4 regions of the Streptomyces luteireticuli genome follow, and region 1 is predicted to be linked to each of the others. Evidence: riboswitches for the same ligand, from Rfam matches in the RefSeq annotation. Region 1 holds a riboswitch; each other region holds the start of a gene.
What was found. Region 1 has a riboswitch for cobalamin ahead of AB8735_RS04455 (CoA-acylating methylmalonate-semialdehyde dehydrogenase). Riboswitches for the same ligand answer to the same signal wherever they lie in the genome.

Region 1 (5,273 bases):
GCCGCCCACGAACTCCACCACAACGTCCGCTACGCGAACGTGGCCTGGAACCCCATGACCGTCACGGTCGGCGAACAGGTCGTCGCCGAGGGCCTGGCCGAGGCCTTCGTCCGCGAACTCTCCGGTGAACAGGCCATGGGCCCCTGGGCCACCCGGCTCACCGGCGCCGAACTGGACACCGCCCACGAGAAGATCACCGCCGCGATCGACGTGGCCGGGATGCAGAACCTGCCCCCGTACATCTACGGCGACGACAGCGCGCGCCTCATGGGACACGAGCCCGTGGGACTCCCCGACTTCGCCGGCTACGCGGCCGGACTGCGCATCGCGGACGCCCACCTGGCCGCCACCGGCCTGACCGCGGCCGCCAGCGTGGCCCTGCCTGCGGGGGAGGTCCTCGCCAACGCGGGCGTGCCGACGGCCGGTTGACGGCTGCTGGTCGTACGCATGCGCGCGACCGGCCTTTCGGTGCCCGCGGTGAAGAAGTCACCGACTGTAACGGCGTGGCCCTCGGAGAGAGTCTGTGGGCCGCTGCCGATCCGGCCACGTCCCATCCGACATCATGATATGCGGCGCCTCGCCACATGATGACGCGACAGGACCTGACGAGGGAACACATGGATCAACTGCTGAGAGTCATGAACTTCAACGTCTCGAGTGACGGAATCGGTGCCGGTGAGCACCAGAGTCTCGAGCGGCCGTTCGGCCAGGATCATCCCGAGAGGCTGTTCGCCTGGGCCGGAGCGACGGCGAGTTGGCCCATGCGCACGGACCCCGGGGGGAGCCGGGGCCTCGACGACTACTTCACGCGGGACTTCGCACGCAACATCGGCGCCGAGATCATGGGCCGCAACAAGTTCGGGCCCCAGCGCGGGCCCTGGCAGGACCATGAGTGGCGCGGCTGGTGGGGTGAGGAGCCCCCGTTCCGCACGCCGGTGTTCGTCATGACCCACCACACGCGTCCGTCGTTCACGCTCTCCGACACCGCATTCCACTTCGTCGACGGCGCCCCGGCCGTCGTCCTCGAACGGGCGCGGGAAGCGGCACAGGGCAAGGACGTCCGGCTCGGCGGCGGGGTCACCACCATCCGGCAGTTCCTCGACGCCGACCTCGTCGACACCATGCATGTGGCGGTCTCGCCGGTCAAGCTCGGGTCCGGACTGCGCCTCTGGGAGTCCCCCGACGAGCTGCTCGACCGGTTTCACCTGGAAGTCGTGCCCAGCCCGAGCGGCGTGACGCACCACCTGTTCTGGCGAAGGTGACGCGAGGGGACATCCGTCCCATCGAACGCCCTTCCCACCGCGGATGCGGGCACGTTCCTTGCACGGGGCGGCGATCCCACGTGCCGTCGATCACTCGTCCCCGGAGGGGATGGACTTACTAGGACGTCCAACTATATCGTCGTGACCAAGGCCCGCGGTGCAGGGAAGCCGGTGTGAATCCGGCACGGTCCCGCCACTGTGACCGGGGAGCGCACCGTCGCGAACACGCCACTGGCACAAGGCTGTCGGGAAGGCGGACGGGGCGCGGGGATCCGGGAGTCAGGATACCGGCCGCGGGGTGTTCCGTGTTGTCCACGAGGATGGAGCAGACACGCATGGCACCGGTCCGCACCCACGACCCGGGTGATCCGACGGAGCGCACGCGCCCCCGCGCGTTGTCGTAACGCTCCCCCGGCCCTTCGGCCTTCGCGTCCCACGGCCCGCCCCGCAGGGGCTCTGCCGTGCCGTCCCCTGGATCTCACCCGACGAGAGCAGGCTCCCCTTGGTCCGCGAACTGACCCACTTCATCGGCGGCGTGCGCACCCCCGGAACATCGGGGCTCCACGCCGAGGTGTACGACCCCAACACCGGTTCCGTACAGGCGCATGTGCCCCTCGCCTCCTACGAGGAGACCGCGGCCGCCATCACGAACGCGGCGGCCGCGCAGCCCGCGTGGGGCGACTGGAACCCGCAGCGCCGCGCCCGCGTCCTGCTGCGCTTCCTCCAGCTCGTGGAGGACGAGCGCGACTCCCTGGCCCGGCTGCTGTCCGCCGAGCACGGCAAGACCCTCGCCGACGCCCATGGGGACCTCCAGCGCGGTCTGGAGGTCGTCGAGTTCGCGGCCGGAATTCCGCACCTGCTCAAGGGCGAGTTCACCGACAATGCCGGCGGCGGGATCGACGTGCACTCGCTGCGCGCCCCGCTCGGTGTCGTGGCCGGGATCACGCCGTTCAACTTCCCCGCGATGATCCCGCTGTGGAAGGCCGCGCCCGCCCTCGCCTGCGGCAACGCCTTCGTCCTCAAGCCGTCCGAGCGCGCCCCCTCCGTCCCGCTGCGGCTGGCCGAGCTCTTCGCCGAAGCCGGGCTGCCGGCGGGTGTGTTCAATGTGGTCAACGGTGACAGGACCGCGGTGGACGTGCTGTTGGAGGACGCGCGGGTGCAGGCGGTGGGCTTCGTCGGGTCGACACCGGTCGCGGCGCACGTCTACGCCACCGCCGCCGCCCGCGGCAAGCGCGCCCAGTGCTTCGGCGGCGCCAAGAACCACATGATCGTGATGCCGGACGCCGATCTCGACCAGGCCGTCGACGCTCTCGTCGGCGCCGGCTACGGGGCGGCGGGCGAGCGCTGCATGGCGATCTCCGTCGCCGTCCCCGTCGGCGAGGAGACCGCCGACCGGCTCGTCGCCAGGCTCAAGGAGCGCATCGGCGCGCTGCGCGTCGGCCGTTCCGACGACCCCGGGGCCGACTTCGGCCCGCTGGTGACCCGCGACGCCCTCGACCGGGTGCGCCGCTACGTCGACATCGGCGCCACCGAGGGCGCCGAACTCGTCGTGGACGGACGCGGTTTCACGCTGCCCGGCCACGAGAACGGCTTCTTCATCGGCCCGACCCTCTTCGACCGCGTCTCCACCGGCATGCGCGTCTACCGCGAGGAGATCTTCGGCCCGGTGCTGTCCGTGGTGCGCGCCGCCGACTACGCCGAGGCCCTGCGTCTGCCCAGCGAGCACCCCTTCGGCAACGGCGTGGCGATCTTCACCCGCGACGGGGACACGGCGCGGGACTTCGCCCGCCGGGTGAACACCGGCATGGTCGGGATCAACGTGCCCATCCCGGTGCCCGTCGCCTACCACACCTTCGGCGGCTGGAAGCGCTCCGGCTTCGGGGATCTCAACCAGCACGGCCCGGACGCCGTCCGCTTCTACACCCGGACCAAGACCGTCACCTCGCGCTGGCCCTCCGGGGTCAAGGAGGGCGCGAGCTTCTCCATCCCGACGATGGAGTGACGGCCCCATGACCACCACCACTCTGCTCTCGGACGAACAGGCCGCCATCGCGGAGACCGCGCGGGACTTCGCCGCCGAGCACCTCGCCCCGCACGCCGTCGCCTGGGACCGCGACAAGCACTTCCCCGCCGACGTCCTGCGCAAGGGCGCCGCCCTCGGCCTCGGCGGCGTCTACGTCCGCGAGGAGCACGGCGGTTCGGGCCTGACCCGCTCCGACGGCGTGCTCGTCTTCGAGGAACTGGCCACCGGCTGCCCGTCGATCGCGGGCTACTTCTCCATCCACAACATGGTCGCCTGGATGATCGACCGCTACGGCGACGACGCCCAGCGCGCCCGCTGGCTGCCGGGCCTGTGCGCGATGGACGACTTCGGCAGCTACTGCCTGACCGAACCCGGCGCCGGGTCCGACGCCGCCGCGCTGCGCACCCGTGCCGAGCGCGACGGCGACCACTACGTCCTGACGGGCGTCAAGCAGTTCATCTCCGGCGCCGGCACCTCCCGGGTCTACGTCGTCATGGCCCGCACCGGTGGGCCCGGGCCGCGCGGTGTCACCGCGTTCGTCGTCGAACGGGGCGACGCCGGGCTGTCGTTCGGTCCGGACGAGCGGAAGATGGGCTGGAACGCCCAGCCCACCCGGCAGGTGGTCCTCGACGCCGTCCGCGTCCCCGCGGACCGCCGGCTCGGCGCCGAGGGCGACGGCTTCCGCATCGCCATGCACGGCCTCAACGGCGGCCGGCTCGGCATCGCCGCCTGCTCCCTCGGCGGCGCCCGCAGCGCCCTCGCCCGCAGCCTGGCCTACCTCGCCGACCGCGAGGCGTTCGGCGCCCCGCTGCTGGACGCCCAGGCGCTGCGCTTCCGGCTGGCGGACATGGAGACCGAGCTCGCCGCCGCCCGGGCCCTGGTCCACCAGGCCGCCGAGGCCCTGGACCGGGGGCTGGAGCAGGCCGCGCAGTGGTGCGCGATGGCCAAGCGGTTCGCCACCGACACCGGCTACGCGGTCGCCGACCACGCCCTGCAGCTGCACGGCGGTTACGGCTACCTCAACGAGTACGGAATCGAGAAGATCGTCCGAGATCTTCGCGTGCACCGGATCCTGGAAGGAACGAACGAGATCATGCGCCTCATCGTGGCCCGCGGGCTGACGGGAGCCGGCCGATGACGACGGCCGCCGACGAGCACGTACTCCTGCGTACCGAGGGACGCGCGGGTTACATCACGCTCAACCGCCCCAAGGCCCTCAACGCCCTCACCCATGACATGGTCCGTGCCCTCGACGAGGCACTGGCCCTGTGGGAGAAGGACCCCGCCGTCGAGACCGTGGTGATCGCCGGAGCCGGCGACCGCGGCCTGTGCGCCGGGGGCGACATCCGCGCCATCCACGACGACGCCCGCACCGGCGGCACCGCGTCGGCGGACTTCTGGCGGGACGAGTACCGGCTCAACGCCCTGATCGCCCACTACCCCAAGCCCTACGTCGCCCTCATGGACGGCATCGTCATGGGCGGCGGCGTCGGCGTCTCCGCCCACGGCAGCGTCCGCGTCGTCACCGAGCGCTCCCGCGTGGCCATGCCGGAGACCGGCATCGGCTTCGTCCCCGACGTCGGCGGCACCTATCTCCTCGCCCTCGCCCCCGGCGGGCTGGGCACCCACCTCGCGCTCACCGGCGCCGCGGTGGGCGCGGCGGACGCCCTGCTGTGCGGGCTCGCCGACCACTTCGTCCCCTCCGGCCGGCTGCCCGCCCTCGCCGCGGAGCTGGCCCACGCCCCCGTCCACGACGTCCTCGCCCGCCACGTCCGCCCGGCCCCGCCCGGGCTGCTCGACGGGCAGCGGGCGTGGATCGACCCCTGCTACGCGGCCGGCTCGGTCGAGGAGATCGTGGCCCGGCTGCGGGCCCGGGACGAACCGGCCGCGCAGGAGGCCGCCGCGACGCTCCTGGCCAAGTCCCCCACCTCCCTCAAGGTCACCCTCACCGCACTGCGCCGGGCCCGGGAACTCGGGCCCCTGGAGCG
Region 2 (5,273 bases), 4.4 Mb from region 1:
TCTCCTGCCGTCGCTCTGTCCTGATGGTTCCCACCATGGCCGGACATGGAGCGACAAACGCGGAGCCCCGCCGGACCGGGTCCGGCGGGGCTCGTCGACGCGTACGCGGATCAGAAGCGGATCAGAACTCGTCGTCGAAGGCGACCGTGCCCTCGACCGCGACCTGGTACGCGGAGGCGCGGCGCTCGAAGAAGTTGGTCAGCTCCTGGACGTTCTGCAGCTCCATGAAGGAGAACGGGTTCTCCGAGCCGTAGACCGGGGCGAAGCCCAGGCGCATCAGGCGCTGGTCGGCCACGCACTGGAGGTACTCGCGCATGGACTCGGTGTTCATGCCCGGCAGGCCGTCGCCGCACAGGTCGCGGGCGAACTGGAGCTCCGCCTCGACGGCCTCCGCGAGCATGTCCGTGACCTGCTGCTGGAGTTCGTCGTCGAAGAGGTCCGGCTCCTCCTCGCGGACGGTGTCCACCACGGAGAACGCGAACTCCATGTGCATGGTCTCGTCGCGGAACACCCAGTTGGTGCCGGTCGCCAGGCCGTGCAGCAGGCCGCGCGAGCGGAACCAGTACACGTAGGCGAACGCCCCGTAGAAGAACAGCCCCTCGATGCAGGCCGCGAAGCAGATCAGGTTGAGCAGGAAGCGACGGCGGTCGGCCTTCGACTCCAACTGGTCCAGCTTCTCGACCGAGTCCATCCACTTGAAGCAGAACTGGGCCTTCTCCCGGATGGACGGGATGTTCTCCACCGCCGCGAACGCCTCGTTGCGGTCGTCCGGGTCGGGGAGGTAGGTGTCCAGCAGCGTCAGATAGAACTGGACGTGCACGGCCTCCTCGAAGAGCTGCCGCGACAGGTACAGCCGCGCCTCGGGGGAGTTGATGTGCTTGTAGAGCGTGAGCACCAGGTTGTTGGCCACGATCGAGTCGCCGGTCGCGAAGAACGCGACGAGGCGGCCGATCAGGTGCTGCTCGCCCGGGGAGAGCTTGGCGAGGTCGGCGACGTCGGAGTGGAGGTCGACCTCCTCCACGGTCCAGGTGTTCTTGATCGCGTCACGGTAGCGGTCGTAGAAGTCCGGGTACCGCATGGGCCGGAGGGTCAGCTCGAAACCGGGGTCGAGCAGGTTCTTCGTACGACGTTCGGGGGCGGTCGTCATTACTGGCATGCCTCGCAGGACTCGGGGTTTTCCAGGGAGCAGGCGATGGCGTCGGCGTCGGGGGCCGACTGCTGGACGGGGACGGTGGCGGCGGTGCCGGCCGACCGCGCGATCCGGGTCGCCGGGCGCGAACGCAGGTAGTACGTGGTCTTGATGCCCTGCTTCCAGGCGTACGCGTACATCGAGCTGAGCTTGCCGATGGTGGGCGCGGCCATGAACAGGTTGAGGGACTGGCTCTGGTCGAGGTACGGCGTACGGGCCGCGGCCATGTCGATCAGGGAGCGCTGGGGGATCTCCCAGGCGGTGCGGTAGAGGTCGCGCACCTCCTGCGGGATCCACCGCATGTCCTGGACCGAGCCGTTGGCGTCGGTGAGCGCGTCGCGCGTGGTGCGGTCCCACACGCCGAGCTTCTTCAGGTCCTCCACCAGGTAGGTGTTGACCTGGAGGAACTCACCGCTGAGCGTCTCGCGCTTGAACAGGTTGGAGACCTGCGGCTCGATGCATTCGTAGACGCCCGCGATGGACGCGATCGTCGCCGTCGGGGCGATCGCCAGCAGCAGCGAGTTGCGCATGCCGACGGCGGCGATCCGGGCGCGCAGCGCGTCCCAGCGCTCCGCCCAGGTGGGCTCGGTGTTGGGGTAGTGGTCCGGGTGCAGCACACCGCGCGCGGTGCGGGTGGCGGACCAGGCCTCGTGCGGGCCGTGCCGCTCGGCCAGGTCGGCCGACGCCTCGTAGGCCGCGAGCATGATCCGCTCGGAGATCCGGGTGGACAGCGCCTTCGCCTCGGGGGAGTCGAAGGGCAGGCGCAGCCGGAAGAAGACGTCCTGGAGGCCCATCAGGCCCAGACCGACCGGCCGCCAGCGGGAGTTGGAGGCGCCCGCCTGCTCGGTCGGGTAGAAGTTGATGTCCACGACGCGGTCGAGGAAGGTCACGGCGGTGCGGACGGTGCGGTCCAGCCGCTCCCAGTCCATCTCGCCGTCCTCGCCCAGGTGGGCGGCCAGGTTGACCGAACCCAGGTTGCAGACCGCGGTCTCGCCGTCGTTCGTGACCTCCAGGATCTCCGTGCAGAGGTTGGAGGAGTGGACGACCTTGCCGGGCTCGGCGGTCTGGTTGGCGGTGCGGTTGGCGGCGTCCTTGAACGTCATCCAGCCGTTGCCGGTCTGCGCCAGGGTGCGCATCATCCGGGCGTAGAGCACCCGCGCCGGGATGGTCTTGACGGCCTTGCCCGCGGCCTCGTACGCGCGGTACGCGGCGTCGAACTCGTCGCCGTACAGGTCCACCAGGTCCGGGGTGTCCGCCGGGGAGAACAGCGACCACTCGGCGTCCGCCTCGACCCGGCGCATGAACTCGTCCGGGATCCAGTGCGCGATGTTGAGGTTGTGCGTACGGCGCGCCTCCTCACCGGTGTTGTCGCGGAGCTCCAGGAACTCCTCGATGTCCGCGTGCCACGTCTCCAGGTAGACGCAGGCCGCGCCCTTGCGCCGGCCGCCCTGGTTGACGGCCGCGACCGAGGCGTCGAGGGTGCGCAGGAACGGCACGATGCCGTTGGAGTGCCCGTTGGTGCCGCGGATCAGCGAACCGCGCGAGCGGATGCGGGAGTAGGACAGGCCGATGCCGCCCGCGTGCTTCGACAGCCGCGCCACCTGGTGGTAGCGGTCGTAGATCGAGTCCAGCTCGTCCAGCGGCGAGTCCAGCAGGTAGCAGGACGACATCTGGGGGTGCCGCGTACCGGAGTTGAAGAGCGTGGGGGAGGAGGGGAGGTACGAGAGCGTGCTGGTGAGGCGGTAGAGCTCGGCGACGTCCTCCAGCGCCCGGACGGAGGCTTCTTTTGAATCAGCAGTCTCGGCGAGGCCGCAGGCCACGCGCAGCAGGAAGTGCTGCGGGGTCTCGATCACGTTCCGGGTGATCGGGTGGCGGAGCAGGTAGCGGCTGTGCAGGGTGCGCAGGCCGAAGTAGCCGAAGCGGTCGTCGGCGCCGTCGACCAGGGCGGCGTCCACCAGCGCGTCCAGCCGCTCGGCGTGCTCGCGCACGAACGCGGCGGTGTCGTCGGCGATCAGGCCCTCGCGGTGCCCGGTGGCGACCGACGCGGAGAAGGAGACCGCGCCCTGCCCGCCCGCCTCCTCGGCGATGGCGAGCGTGAGGAGCCGCGCGGCGAGCCGCGAGTACTCGGGCTCCTCGCCGATCAGCCCGGCCGCGGCCTCGGTGGCCAGCGAGCGCAGTTCGGCCTCGTCCGACCCGGCGTGCCGGCCGCGCAGCGCGGCGGCGGCGACCTTGCCGGGGTCGGTGGCGGGCAGGTCGGCGGTGAGTTCCGTCAGGGTGCGCAGCAGCGCGGTCCCGGGAGCGTCGACGGACTCCTCCGCCTGCGCTGAGACCGGATCGACGGGCGCGATCGTCACGTGTTGCTCTCCCTCACTCGGCTGGAGGCCGCTCGGGAGCGCACGGGGCCGCACACGGGCATGCGGGGCGCGTACGTGACGTACGGAAGCATGCGCGCAGGCGTCCACCGGCCCAACCCTCGAGGCCCGGACGTGGTTCGACACCGCACACCGGCGGCGGGCCGGCGAGGGCGTACTGTCGGCAGGTCCTCGGACTGCGGCGTGGGTGCAATATCTCCACACGTACACCGTTGCGGGACAGTTCCGGATTTCCACCGGATTCCCCTGCGGCGACAGCGAGGACGAGCATACATCTAGTGCTGCCCGTCGCGTGTACCCCCACATGTTGTGTCGGCGCGTCATGAGACGGTCGCGGAATGTGCTAGACGGTGGCGTGTTCGCGGGTGCGACGGCCGGAGAGGCCGCGGGGGGCGGGGGAGGGCGGCCCCGCTTCACGGAAGCGTAGGGGCGGTGCGCGGGCGGCCGTTCGCCCGTCACCGGCCGCACTGACTTTTGTCATCTCCGGCCGGTGACGGGCGGACCTGCCGCCGGAGGGCGGGGGAGGGAATGATCGTGGGTGTTGGACGGGACGGCGACACCACGACGGGGCGGACACCATGAGCGACACGGGGGCGGACACGATGAGCGGCACGGGGGCGGGCACGATGAGCGGCACCATCACCGAGCAGCAGGCCGGGGCCGGGCAGGGCGCGCTCGATCCGGAGCTGAAGCCGCTTCCGGTGTGGTTCTTCGCCTTCGAGGGGGCCATGGGGGCCGCCTTCGACTTCTACAAGGCGTGGGACGGGGCCTGGATGGTCCTCGCCGCGCTCGGGGCGGTGAACATCGCGGTGGGGCTGACGGTCCTGCGGCGGCGCAGGAAGCTGCTCAAGGCGATGCTGAAGAACTCCCGCGCCCGGAAGATCCTCTTCGGGCTCATCGGGCTGCGGGTCGCGCTGCACGTCGTGCTCGGGGCCGTGGGTGCCACCGTCGAATCGGCGGCCGGTCATCTGGCCCTGGGGCTGGTGATGTCCGCGCTGACCGTGGGGCTGCTCTGGTTCGACCAGCGGGTCTCCTTCCGGGCGCTCGGTCTGACGCCTTCGGGTGCCGCCGCCTGACAGGGGGAGGGGGACGGCCGGGCCCGTGGGCCCGGCCGTTTCTCAGTGGCCGCCCGGTGCGCCCGCCGTGGCCGGGGGGAGCTCCACGGCGACGTCGGGGTCGCCCGCGTCCGCCGTGTAGTCGGAGGGCTTCGTCTCGTCCACGCCGTCCGGGGCCTTGAGGGCCTTGAGGACGAGCGTCAGGACGACGGTGACGGCGACGTTCAGGACGAAGGCCGTCAGGCCGATGTAGCCCTTCTCCCCGATGAAGGGGATGAGGTTGGTGTTGCCGAAGTGGTCCTGCGTGGCGCTGGGGGTGTCATAGGCGCGCCATGTCCCGTAGACCATCCCGACGGCCCAGCCGGCCAGCAGGGCCCAGCGGTGGAACCAGCGGGTGAACAGGCCGCCGACCAGGGCGGGCACGGTCTGGAGGATCCAGATGCCCCCCAGCAGCTGGAAGTTGATGGCCACCGACTTGTCCATGGTGAGGACGAAGACCAGCGCGCCCACCTTGACGAGGAGGGAGGCCAGTTTGGACACCTTCGCCTCGTTCTCCGGCGTCGCGTCCTTGCGCAGGAAGTCCTTGTAGATATTGCGGGTGAAGAGGTTCGCCGCGGCTATGGACATGATGGCGGCGGGGACGAGGGCGCCGATGCC
Region 3 (5,273 bases), 1.4 Mb from region 1:
CTGGTCACCGGCGGCGTCGTCGCCCCGCACTCCGACCCGCCGCTGTGGGTCGTCGTCTCGGCCGGCCTCGCGATCGCCCTCGGTACGTACCTGGGCGGCTGGCGCATCATCCAGACCCTCGGCAAGGGCCTCACCGACATCCGCCCCGCGCAGGGCTTCGCCGCCCAGACCGGTGCCGCGACGGTGATCCTCGCCTCCTCGCACATCGGCTTCGCGCTCTCCACCACGCAGGTCTGCTCCGGCTCGATCATGGGCGCCGGGCTCGGCCGCAAGGGCGGCGTGGTCCGCTGGTCCACGGCCGGCCGCATGGTCATCGCCTGGTGCCTGACGCTCCCCGCGGCCGGTCTGGTCGCCGGCGGCGCGGCGCTCCTCGCGGACCAGGGCGACTGGGGCGTCGCGGCCGTCGCCGTCCTGGGCATCGCCGTGAGCGGCGCGATCTGGCTGGCGTCGCGGCGGAAGCCGGTCACGGGCGACGATGCGGCGCCCTCCCCCGCCGTCGCGGAGGAGCCGGCGGGTGTCGTCACCCAGGCCCTGCAGGCCGTGGCCCCGCCGCCGGCCGCCCCGGCTGCCCCGGCCGCCCCGTCCGTCACCACCCCCGAGCCCGCGGTGACCCCCGCCGTGGCCGCGACCAGCTGAGGAATCCTTCCGCGATGAACATCAATTGGGCCGCGCTCGGCCAGGTCTTCGGTGTCAGTGTCGTGATGACGGTGGCGCTGGTGGGGGTCTTCACGCTGGGGATCGTGGGGACGTCGGGGTCCCGCGAGGGCGGGGGGTCGTCCACGGGGTTGGTCCGCGCCGGTGCGTATGCGTGTTATGCGGCGTGTGCGGCGGTGGTCGGGTACGGGATCTATTTGATCGTCGCCTGAGGCGGCGGTCTCGGGGCGGGTCGGGGGGTTTTTGCCCCCGGCCCGCCCTTTCGCCTCCCCCAGAGGGGGTACCCCCACCCGGGGCGGGGCCCCGGACCCGGACCGCCCCTCCGGGCGGTGGCGGGGCTTCGCCCCTGCGCCCCCTGGACCCCTGAAGCGCCCTGCGGGCGCTGTCCTCAAGCGCCGGACAGGCTGGGTGTGTGCCCCGGTCCCGCCCTTTCACCGTTTCTTCCGGGGAGACCCCGGACCCCGTCCGCCCTTCGGGCGGAGTCCTCAAACGCCGGACGGGCTGAAGTGCCCGCCCGGGCTGAAGTACGCGCCCCGGCTGAAGTACGCGCCCCGGCTGAAGTGCGCACCCGGGCTGAAGCGCGCGCCCGGGCTTTGGAATCCGGCCCGGGCCCGAAACCCAGCCCGTCCGGCGTTTGAGGACGAGCGGCGGAGCCGCGACAAACGGGGTCCGGGGCGGAGCCCCGAAAAAGGGGGCCAGGGGCGAAGCCCCGGAAGCAGGGGTGCAGGGGGCGCAGCCCCCGCCGGGGAGCAGGGGCGGAGCCCCGCCCACCGCGCGGCAGCGCGGTGCCGGGCCGAGGGGGCGGAGCCCCCGGAAGAAACGGTGAAAGGGCGGGCCAGGGGCAAACCCAAACCCGAGTTGACGCCCGCTCACGGGCCATGGTGGACTGCCGAGGCCAAACGGCGACAGCAGAGGAAGCCGGTGCGAGTCCGGCGCGGTCCCGCCACTGTCACCGGGGAGCGCGCCCCCGCGCAGCACCACGCAGCACCGCAACGCCACGGCAGCCGAACACCGCCGGAAGGCAAGGGGATCCGCGCCGATCCGGGAGCCAGGAGACTCTGGTCGCCGGTCACGTCGAACCAGGGCGCGGACCCTGAGTGAGGACACAGAGCCATGCCCGGCCGCCGCCGACCACCGACCGGACCGCGTTCGCCCCGAGGTGCGACGGCGGTCTGACGCGTGCCCTCCGCCGACCCCCTCGGCTTCGCCTGCGGCGCCGTCCTCGGTTTCGCCTGCGACCTCGTCCTCGCCGACCCCCGCCGCGGCCACCCCGTCGCCGCCTTCGGCCGCGCCGCGCACTCCGTCGAGCGCCGGCTGTGGCGCGACCACCGCGCCCACGGCACCCTGCACACCCTCGTGTGCGCCGGTGGCGCGGCCGCGGGCGCCGCCCTGCTCGCCCGCGCCACCCGCGGCCACCGCACCGCGGACGCCGCCCTGACCGCCGCCGCGACCTGGGCCGTCCTCGGCGGCACCTCCCTCGGCCGCGAGGCCCGCGCCATCGGCGGGGCGCTCGAAGCGGGCGACCTCGATGTCGCCCGCGAACGGCTGCCGCACCTGTGCGGGCGCGACCCGCAGTCCCTGGACGGGCAGCAGATGGCCCGCGCCGTCGTGGAGTCCGTCGCCGAGAACACCTCCGACGCCGTCGTCGGCGCCCTCGTCTGGGGCGCGTTCGCGGGCGTCCCCGGCCTCATCGGCTTCCGCGCGGTCAACACACTCGACGCGATGGTGGGCCACGAGTCCCCCCGTTACCGCCGCTTCGGCTGGGCCTCCGCCCGGCTCGACGACGTCGTCGGCTGGCCCGGCGCCCGGCTCACCGCCGCCCTGGCCGTCCTCGCCGGCCCCGACCGGCGCGACGCGCTGCGCGTCGCCCGGCGCGACGCCGGCCGCCACCCCAGCCCCAACGCGGGCCCGGTGGAAGCCGCGTTCGCGGGCGCCCTGGGCGTACGCCTCGGCGGCACCCTCGCCTACGCCGGCCGCGTCGAGCACCGCCCCGTCCTGGGTGCGGAGAACCGGCCGGTGGCCGTGGCCGACATCGAACGGGCCGTCCGGCTCTCCCGCCGGGTCTCGTTGCTGGCGCTGGGCGTTGCTGTCACCGGGCGCACAGTGGGAAGTCTCATCAGCAGGACCGTCAAGAGGAGCAGCACGGGTGGGTAAGCGGGGTGGGGGCCTGCTGGTCGCGGGGACGACCTCCGACGCGGGCAAGAGCGTGGTCACCGCCGGCATCTGCCGGTGGCTGGTGCGCAAGGGCGTCAAGGTGGCGCCGTTCAAGGCGCAGAACATGTCGCTGAATTCTTTCGTGACCCGGGAGGGCGCCGAGATAGGCCGCGCCCAGGCCATGCAGGCCGCGGCCGCCCGTGTCGAGCCGAGCGCGCTGATGAACCCGGTGCTGCTCAAGCCGGGCGGCGACCGCAGCAGCCAGGTCGTGCTCATGGGCAAACCCGTCGGCGAACTCAGCGCCCGCGGCTACCATTCCGGCCGCCAGGAGCAGCTCTTCGGCACCGTCACCGACTGCCTGGAGCAGCTGCGCGCCACCCACGACGCGGTGATCTGCGAGGGTGCCGGCAGCCCCGCCGAGATCAACCTGCGCCGCACCGACATCGTCAACATGGGCATCGCGCGCGCCGGTCGGCTGCCCGTCGTCGTGGTCGGCGACATCGACCGCGGCGGCGTCTTCGCGTCCTTCTTCGGCACCACCGCGCTGCTCTCCCCCGAGGACCAGGAGCTCATAGCGGGCTATCTGGTCAACAAGTTCCGCGGCGACGTGTCCCTGCTGGAGCCGGGGCTGGAGATGCTGCGCGGCCTCACCGGCCGCCGGACGTACGGCGTCCTGCCGTTCGCCCACGGCCTCGGCATCGACGAGGAGGACGGGCTCCGCGTCTCGCTGCGCGGCGCCGTGCGCGAGTCGGTGGTCGCCCCGCCACTGGGCGAGGACGTGCTGCGGGTCGCGGTCTGCGCCGTCCCCCTCATGTCCAACTTCACAGACGTGGACGCGCTCGCCGCCGAGCCGGGCGTGATCGTCCGCTTCGTCGACCGCCCCGAGGAACTCGCCGACGCGGACCTCGTGGTGGTGCCCGGCACCCGCGGCACCGTCCGCGCCCTGGCCTGGCTTCGCGAACGCGGTCTCGCCGACGCGCTCGTCCGCCGCGCCGCCGAGGACCGCCCGGTCCTCGGCATCTGCGGCGGCTTCCAGCTCCTCGGCGAACGCGTCGAGGACGAGGTCGAGTCCCGGGCCGGGGTCGTGGAGGGCCTGGGCCTGCTGCCCGTACGGGTGCGGTTCGCGGCGGAGAAGACCCTGGAGCGCCCCGTCGGCGAGGCGCTCGGCGAGCGGGTGGAGGGCTACGAGATCCACCACGGCGTCGCCGAAGTGCTGGGCGGGGAGCCCTTCTTGGACGGCTGCCGGGTCGGGTCGGTGTGGGGTACGCACTGGCACGGCTCGCTGGAGAGCGACGCGTTCCGCCGCGCGTTCCTTCGGCGCGTGGCGGAGGCGGCGGGCCGCCGCTTCGTCCCGGCCCCGGACACGTCGTTCGCGGGCCTCCGCGAGGAACAGCTGGACCGCCTGGGCGATTTGATCGAGGAGCACGCGGATACGGATGCGCTGATGCGCCTGATCGAGGACGGCGTCCCCGCTGGCGCCCCCTTCATACCGCCGGGGGCGCCATGAAGCCAGTGCGGCGTCCGAGCACCAGCGGCGTACACCAGCCAGCGCACCACCCGAAGGAGCGATGACCGCATGAGCAGCACCCCCTATCCCTTCGCCGCCGTCGTCGGCATGGACAGCCTGCGGCTCGCGCTGCTCCTCAACGCGGTCTCCCCCGCGGTCGGCGGCGTCCTCGTACGCGGCGAGAAGGGAACGGCGAAGACCACGACCGTCCGGGCCTTGTCCGCCCTTCTCCCGGAGGTCGGGACCTACACCGGCTGCCGGTTCGCCTGCGACCCCGCCGCCCCGGACCCCGGCTGCCCGGACGGTCCCCATACGGACGACGCCCCGCTCACCCGTCCGGCGAAGATGGCCGAACTCCCCGTCGGCGCCTCGGAGGACCGCCTCGTCGGCTCGCTCGACATCGAGCGCGCCCTCTCGGACGGCGTCAAGGCCTTCGAGCCGGGTCTCCTGGCCGCCGCCCACCGCGGCGTCCTGTACGTCGATGAGGTCAACCTCCTGGGCGACCACCTCATCGACTCCTTGTTGGACGCGGCAGCCACCGGCTCCGCCCACATCGAACGCGAAGGCGTCTCCGTCCGCCACGCCAGCCGCTTCCTCCTCGTCGGCACCATGAACCCCGAGGAGGGCGAGCTCCGCCCCCAACTCCTCGACCGCTTCGGCCTGACCGTCGAGGTCGCCGCCTCCCGCGAGCCCGACGAGCGCGTCGAGGTCGTCCGCCGCCGCCTCGCCTTCGACGAGGACCCGGCCGCGTTCACGGCCAAGTGGGCCGCCGAGGAGGACGCGCTGCGCGAGCGCATCGCCGCCGCGCGCGCCCTGCTGCCGGCGGTACGGCTCGGGGACGGGGCCCTGCGCCGGATCGCCGCGGTCTGCGCCGGTTTCGAGGTGGACGGCATGCGCGCCGACATCGTCACCGCGCGCACGGCGACCGCGCTCGCCGCATGGGACGGACGTACGGACG
Region 4 (5,273 bases), 5.9 Mb from region 1:
CCCTGCCCGGATCACCCGCTACGCCGACCGGATGGCACGGCAGGCCCGTGCCATGACCGCCGCCTGGCAGCCCGGCACCCGCGTCGAACTGGCCCAAACCCTGGAGGAATTGGCCCTCACCATCGTGGTCGATGCGCTGCTGTCCACCACCGCGTCGCCCCGGGCCGGTGCGGAGATGCGGCGCTCGCTGCGGACCGTGCTGCACGGCGTGACCACCCGTACCTTCCTGCCCGACTGGTGGGAGAGGCTCCCCACGCCGGGGAACCGGCGCTTCGACGCCGCCGCCGAAAGGCTCCGCGGCTCCCTGGACGAACTCGTCCGGTCCACGCCCCCGTCCACGGATCCGGACGGCGGAACACTGCTGTCCGTCCTGTTGGAGGCCCCCTGTAACGCCCCTTCCGGCGAAGTCGACGCACAGGTACGCGTCGACGTCCAGGTACGCGACGAACTGGTCTCCCTGCTCGCCGCGGGATTCGAAACCACCGCCGCGGTGCTCACCGCGGCGCTCTACGAGATCGGCCGGCACCCCTCGGTGGAGGACCGCCTGCACACCGAGCTGGACGAGGTCCTCGGCGGAACCCGGGCGGTCACCCACCGGCATCTCCCCGGACTGCGCTACACCCGCTGTGTCATCGCGGAGACCCTGCGGCTGTACACACCGGGCTGGCTGATCACCCGGCGCGCCGTACGGGACGTGGCGCTCGGCGGCGTCCGGCTCCCGGCGGGAACCTCCTTGTTCTTCAGCGCGGAGGCGATCCACCGGGATCCCGCCGTCTATCCCGACCCCGAGGCCTTCGCCCCGGGCCGCTGGCTGGACCGTACGGTCAGGGATCTCCCTCCCGGTTCCTACATTCCGTTCGGAGCGGGGAACCGGCAATGCATCGGCAACACCTTCGCGTTGACGGAAATGGCCGTGATCCTCGCGTCGGTCTGTTCCCGGTGGCGTCTGCTGCGGACGACCGACGCCGCACCCGACGTCATCCACCGCGCCATTCACCGGATCAGCCGTCTCGAAATGATCGCGCAGCCACGGCCCGACGACCGGGCCTCCCCGCCCTGACCCCGGCGGCCCGCCTGCTCCGTCCGGGCGGGCGCTCGTGCCCCGGCGGCGACGGCGGTCGTTGTGCCGCCGGGGCCGGGCGACGGACAGGAGCCGACCGTGGTACGGGGACGGGTGCGGGCCGTGCTCGCGGAGCCGAACTTCCGGCTCTATCTGGCCGGGCAGGGGCTGAGCCTCGTCGGGACGTGGATGCAGGCGGTGGCGCAGCCATGGCTCGTGCTGCAACTGTCGCATTCGGGAACGGTGCTGGGGCTGAGCACCGCCGCGCTGTTCCTGCCCGTGCTGCTGCTGGGCCCGTACGGCGGGCTGGTGGCCGACCGGGCGCACAAGCGCCGGCTCCTGTTCCTCACCCAGGCCGCGTTCCTGCTGCTGGCCCTGGGGCTGGGGGTGCTCACCGTGACCGGGGCCGTGCGGCTGTGGCAGGTCTTCGTGATCGCCCTGCTGATGGGGGTGGTGAACGCGGTCGACACCCCGACGCGCCAGACGTTCGTCCCCGAACTGGTCGGCCGGGCCCTGATCCGGGACGCGGTCTCCGTCAACAGCGTCATGGTCAGCGCCACGCGCGCGATCGGTCCCGGGGTGGCGGGAGTCGTCATCGCGGTGGCGGGCGCGGGCGTCTGTTTCCTGGTCAACGCCGCGAGCTTCGTCGCGGTCCTCGCCTCGCTGGCCCTCATGCGCGCCGGCCGGCTGCGGCCGACGCCGCCGGTGGCCCGGGAGCCGGGGCAGGTCAGGGAGGGACTGCGCTATGTGCGGGGGCAAACAGGGCTTTGGGCGCCGCTGCTGATGCTGGCCGTGGTCGGCACGCTGGCCTACGAGTTCCAGGTGGTGCTGCCCCTGCTGGCGGTGGACGATCTGCACGGCGGTTCCCGGACGTACGGATACATGACATCCGCCATGGCGCTGGGGGCGGTCGCCGGCGGTCTGGCCGTCACGCTCCGGGGACGGGCGGGGGTGCTGCCGCTCACCTGCGCGGCGGCCGGGTTCGGCCTCGCGATCCTCGCCGCGTCCCTCGTCCCGACGCTCACGGCGGAGCTGGTGGCGCTGCCGTTCGTGGGTGCGGCCGGCACCTTCTTCCTGGCCACCGTGAGCACCACGCTCCAGATGACCAGCCAACCGCGCTTCCGGGGGCGGGTGATGGCGCTGTGGTCGGTGATGTTCATGGGCAGCACGCCCGTCGGGGGGCCGGTCGTCGGCGCGGTCGCCGACGTGCTCGGGGCCCGTGTGGCCCTGGGGCTCGGCGCGCTCGCGTGCGCCCTGGCCACCGTCGTGGGGCTCGTGGTGCTCCCCCGACTGCCGCCCGATCGGCGGGTGTTGCCGCACATCGCGCCGGAGGAGGACGGGCCGGGAGCCGGGCGGCGGTGACGCCTCCGGGTCCCGGCGGTACGGGGTCTCAGCCCTCCGCGGCGGCCGACCGCGCCGCCCACCTCTCCTCCACCTTCGCGAAGCGCCAGTACGCCAGGGCCGCCGCCCAGACGACCACGAACAGGCCGACGATGACGAAGCCGACGTTGTCGAGGTTGAGCGCGGCGATCCAGGAGCTGACCGGGTCGTCCATGTCGAGCTTCTCGTGGAGGACGCCGACCAGCTCGATCGTGCCGATCAGGAAGGCCACGGCGATCGACAGACCGGTGATGGTGAGGTTGTAGTAGACCTTCCGGACGGGGTTGGAGAACGCCCACTGGTAGGCGAAGTTCATGAACGTGCCGTCGAGCGTGTCGAAGAGGCTCATGCCGGCGGCGAAGAGCAGCGGCAGGCAGAGGATCGCGTACCAGGGCAGGCCCGCGGCGGCGCCGCTGCCGGCCATCACCATCAGGGTGACCTCGGTGGCCGTGTCGAAGCCGAGGCCGAAGAGGAAGCCCAGGGGGTACATCTGGCCGGAGCGGGTGATGGACTTGGTGAAGCGGCCGAGGATGCGGTTCATGAAGCCGCGGGAGTCGAGGTGCTGCTCCAGCTCCCGTTCGTCGTAGCGGCCCTGGCGCATGGCGCGGAAGATGCGCCGGATGCCGACGAGGGCGACGAGGTTGAGCGCGGCGATGAGGTAGAGGAAGCCGCCGGAGATGCTCGTGCCGACGACACCGAGGGTCTGGTGGGTCGTGGAGTCCTCGTCCATCAGCTTTCCGGCGAGCTGGGTGCCGCCGCTGACGAGCAGCGTCAGGAGGACGACGACGCTGGAGTGGCCGAGCGCGAACCAGAAGCCGACGGAGACGGGACGCTTGCCGTCCGCCATCAGCTTGCGGGTGGTGTTGTCGATCGCCGCGATGTGGTCGGCGTCGAAGGCGTGCCGCATGCCGAGGGTGTAGGCGGTGATGCCGAGGCCGACGCCGTAGACCTTGGAGCCCACTTCGTAGTGGTTCGGGACGACGAGCAGGAAGAGGACGCCGAAGGCGACGACATGCAGGAGGGCTATGACGCCCAGCAGGACGGCGGTGCGCACGGTGTCCTCGCGGCGCCAGCGGAACGAAGGCGCCCGGACGGCGGTCGCGGTGCCGCCGGGGGCAGCGGTGGGCAGGGTCATCTGAGAGTCACGCTCCAGCACCTCGTGGAATCCGTTCGTGAGATGCCGTGGCCGGTCTCCTGGCTGACGGGTTCGTTCGCGCCCGCCCCTGCCTTCCCGGCAGCCGGATGCTGCCAGTGGCTCCGCGCGCGCCGTGGGGAGGTCCCCGGCCGGGCACGCGGAACGGGACGGTAACTCCCCGATCACAGTGGCGAGGGCCGCTCCGGACTCGGAACCAAAGGCTCCTCACCGGTCTTCCCGAACACCACGGCCGGGCCACTGTAGCGCCCCCGTCTGCGCGAATGCGGCGAGAGTGGCGATTGTCATGCTCTGCGCAGCGGAACCCCTCCCACCGGTCACGACCCGCCGCGCACGAGTCTTGACTCGGTGGTGACCCCGGCGCCACAGTCACCGCACCCCACCGCGCTACGAGAGGCAGGCACCGCCATGGCAGACGGAGCGAACGAGCCGGACGGGCAGGTCGGATTCGTCCGCCGGATCGGGCTGTTCCAGGCGACGGCCATCAACATGAGCCAGATGTGCGGCATCGGGCCCTTCGTCACCATCCCGCTCATGGTCGCGGCGTTCGGCGGCCCGCAGGCCGTCATCGGCTTCCTCGCCGGGGCGGTGCTCGCGCTCGCCGACGGGCTGGTGTGGGCCGAGCTGGGGGCCGCCATGCCGGGCGCGGGCGGCAGTTACGTCTATCTGCGGGAGGCCTTCCAGTACAGAACCGGCAAGTTGCTGCCGTTCCTGTTCGTCTGGACGTCGATGCTCTACCTCCCGCTGGGGATGGCCAGCGGCGTCATGGGCTTCACCCAGTACCTGGGCTATCTCTGGCCGGGCATGAGCCAGTTGGAGGGCGACCTCGTGGGGCTCGCGCTGATCGTGGGCATCGTCGCGCTGCTGTGGGGCCGGGTGGAGAACATGGCCCGGATCACGACCGTCATGTGGTGCGTGATGATCGTGGCCGTCCTCCTCGTCATCGTCGCCGCGTACGCCAACTTCAGCCCCGGCCGCGCCTTCACATACCCCGCGCACTCCTTCGAGCTGACGTCCAACCACTTCTGGATCGGCTTCGCGGCGGGGCTGACCATCGGCATCTACGACTACGGGGGCTACTGGACCACGGCGTACATGGGCGCCGAGATCAAGAACCCCGGCCGCAACCTGCCCCGTTCCATCATCTGGTCCATCCTCGGCATCATGGCGATCTACCTGCTGCTCCAGGTGGGCACCCTGGGCGTCGTCGACTGGCAGGACATGCTCGACCCGGACAACATGGCGTCCACGTCGGTCGCTTCGGCGGTGATGGAGCGGACCTGGGGCAAGGGGGCCGCCGACGCCGTCACCGTACTGATCCTCGTCACCGCCGTCGCCTCCGTCTTCACCGGGCTGCTCGGAGGGTCCCGCATCCCCTACAACGCGGCCCGGGAGAAGGTCTTCTTCCGCCCGTTCGGCACGCTGCACCCGCGGCACCGCTTCCCGGTCCTCGGCCTGCTGACGATGGGGGCGATGGGCTGCGTCGGCTATCTGATCGGCCGTCACACCGATCTGGCCACGCTCATCCAGCTGTTGACCACGGTCATGGTGCTGGTGCAGGCGCTCGGCCAGATCGCCGCCGTGACCGTGCTGCGCCGCCGCCAGCCGGGGCTGCGGCGGCCGTACCGGATGTGGCTGTATCCGCTGCCGAGCCTGCTGGCGCTCGCCGGATGGCTCGTC

Region 2: linked by a shared signal. The riboswitch ahead of AB8735_RS24735 (ribonucleoside-diphosphate reductase subunit alpha) and the one ahead of AB8735_RS04455 (CoA-acylating methylmalonate-semialdehyde dehydrogenase) in region 1 are both predicted to bind cobalamin.
Region 3: linked by a shared signal. The riboswitch ahead of AB8735_RS10065 (cobalamin biosynthesis protein) and the one ahead of AB8735_RS04455 (CoA-acylating methylmalonate-semialdehyde dehydrogenase) in region 1 are both predicted to bind cobalamin.
Region 4: linked by a shared signal. The riboswitch ahead of AB8735_RS31420 (HoxN/HupN/NixA family nickel/cobalt transporter) and the one ahead of AB8735_RS04455 (CoA-acylating methylmalonate-semialdehyde dehydrogenase) in region 1 are both predicted to bind cobalamin.

The regions. Positions count from the first base shown of each region.
Region 1 covers NZ_CP167927.1:1,046,695-1,051,967, forward strand. The annotation lists gene AB8735_RS04445 (DUF2268 domain-containing protein) at 1-429, shown strand, start outside; gene AB8735_RS04450 (dihydrofolate reductase family protein) at 618-1,262, shown strand; cobalamin riboswitch at 1,394-1,573, shown strand; gene AB8735_RS04455 (CoA-acylating methylmalonate-semialdehyde dehydrogenase) at 1,765-3,264, shown strand; gene AB8735_RS04460 (acyl-CoA dehydrogenase family protein) at 3,272-4,423, shown strand; gene AB8735_RS04465 (enoyl-CoA hydratase/isomerase family protein) at 4,420-5,273, shown strand, end outside.
Region 2 covers NZ_CP167927.1:5,495,943-5,501,215, forward strand. The annotation lists gene AB8735_RS24730 (ribonucleotide-diphosphate reductase subunit beta) at 122-1,147, opposite strand; gene AB8735_RS24735 (ribonucleoside-diphosphate reductase subunit alpha) at 1,147-3,543, opposite strand; cobalamin riboswitch at 3,706-3,849, opposite strand; gene AB8735_RS24740 (hypothetical protein) at 4,140-4,637, shown strand; gene mctP (monocarboxylate uptake permease MctP) at 4,680-5,273, opposite strand, start outside.
Region 3 covers NZ_CP167927.1:2,398,905-2,404,177, forward strand. The annotation lists gene AB8735_RS10055 (anion permease) at 1-636, shown strand, start outside; gene AB8735_RS10060 (hypothetical protein) at 651-866, shown strand; cobalamin riboswitch at 1,565-1,713, shown strand; gene AB8735_RS10065 (cobalamin biosynthesis protein) at 1,834-2,808, shown strand; gene AB8735_RS10070 (cobyric acid synthase) at 2,801-4,315, shown strand; gene AB8735_RS10075 (putative cobaltochelatase) at 4,385-5,273, shown strand, end outside.
Region 4 covers NZ_CP167927.1:6,995,432-7,000,704, reverse strand. The annotation lists gene AB8735_RS31430 (cytochrome P450) at 1-1,060, shown strand, start outside; gene AB8735_RS31425 (MFS transporter) at 1,160-2,422, shown strand; gene AB8735_RS31420 (HoxN/HupN/NixA family nickel/cobalt transporter) at 2,451-3,575, opposite strand; cobalamin riboswitch at 3,607-3,839, opposite strand; gene AB8735_RS31415 (APC family permease) at 4,002-5,273, shown strand, end outside.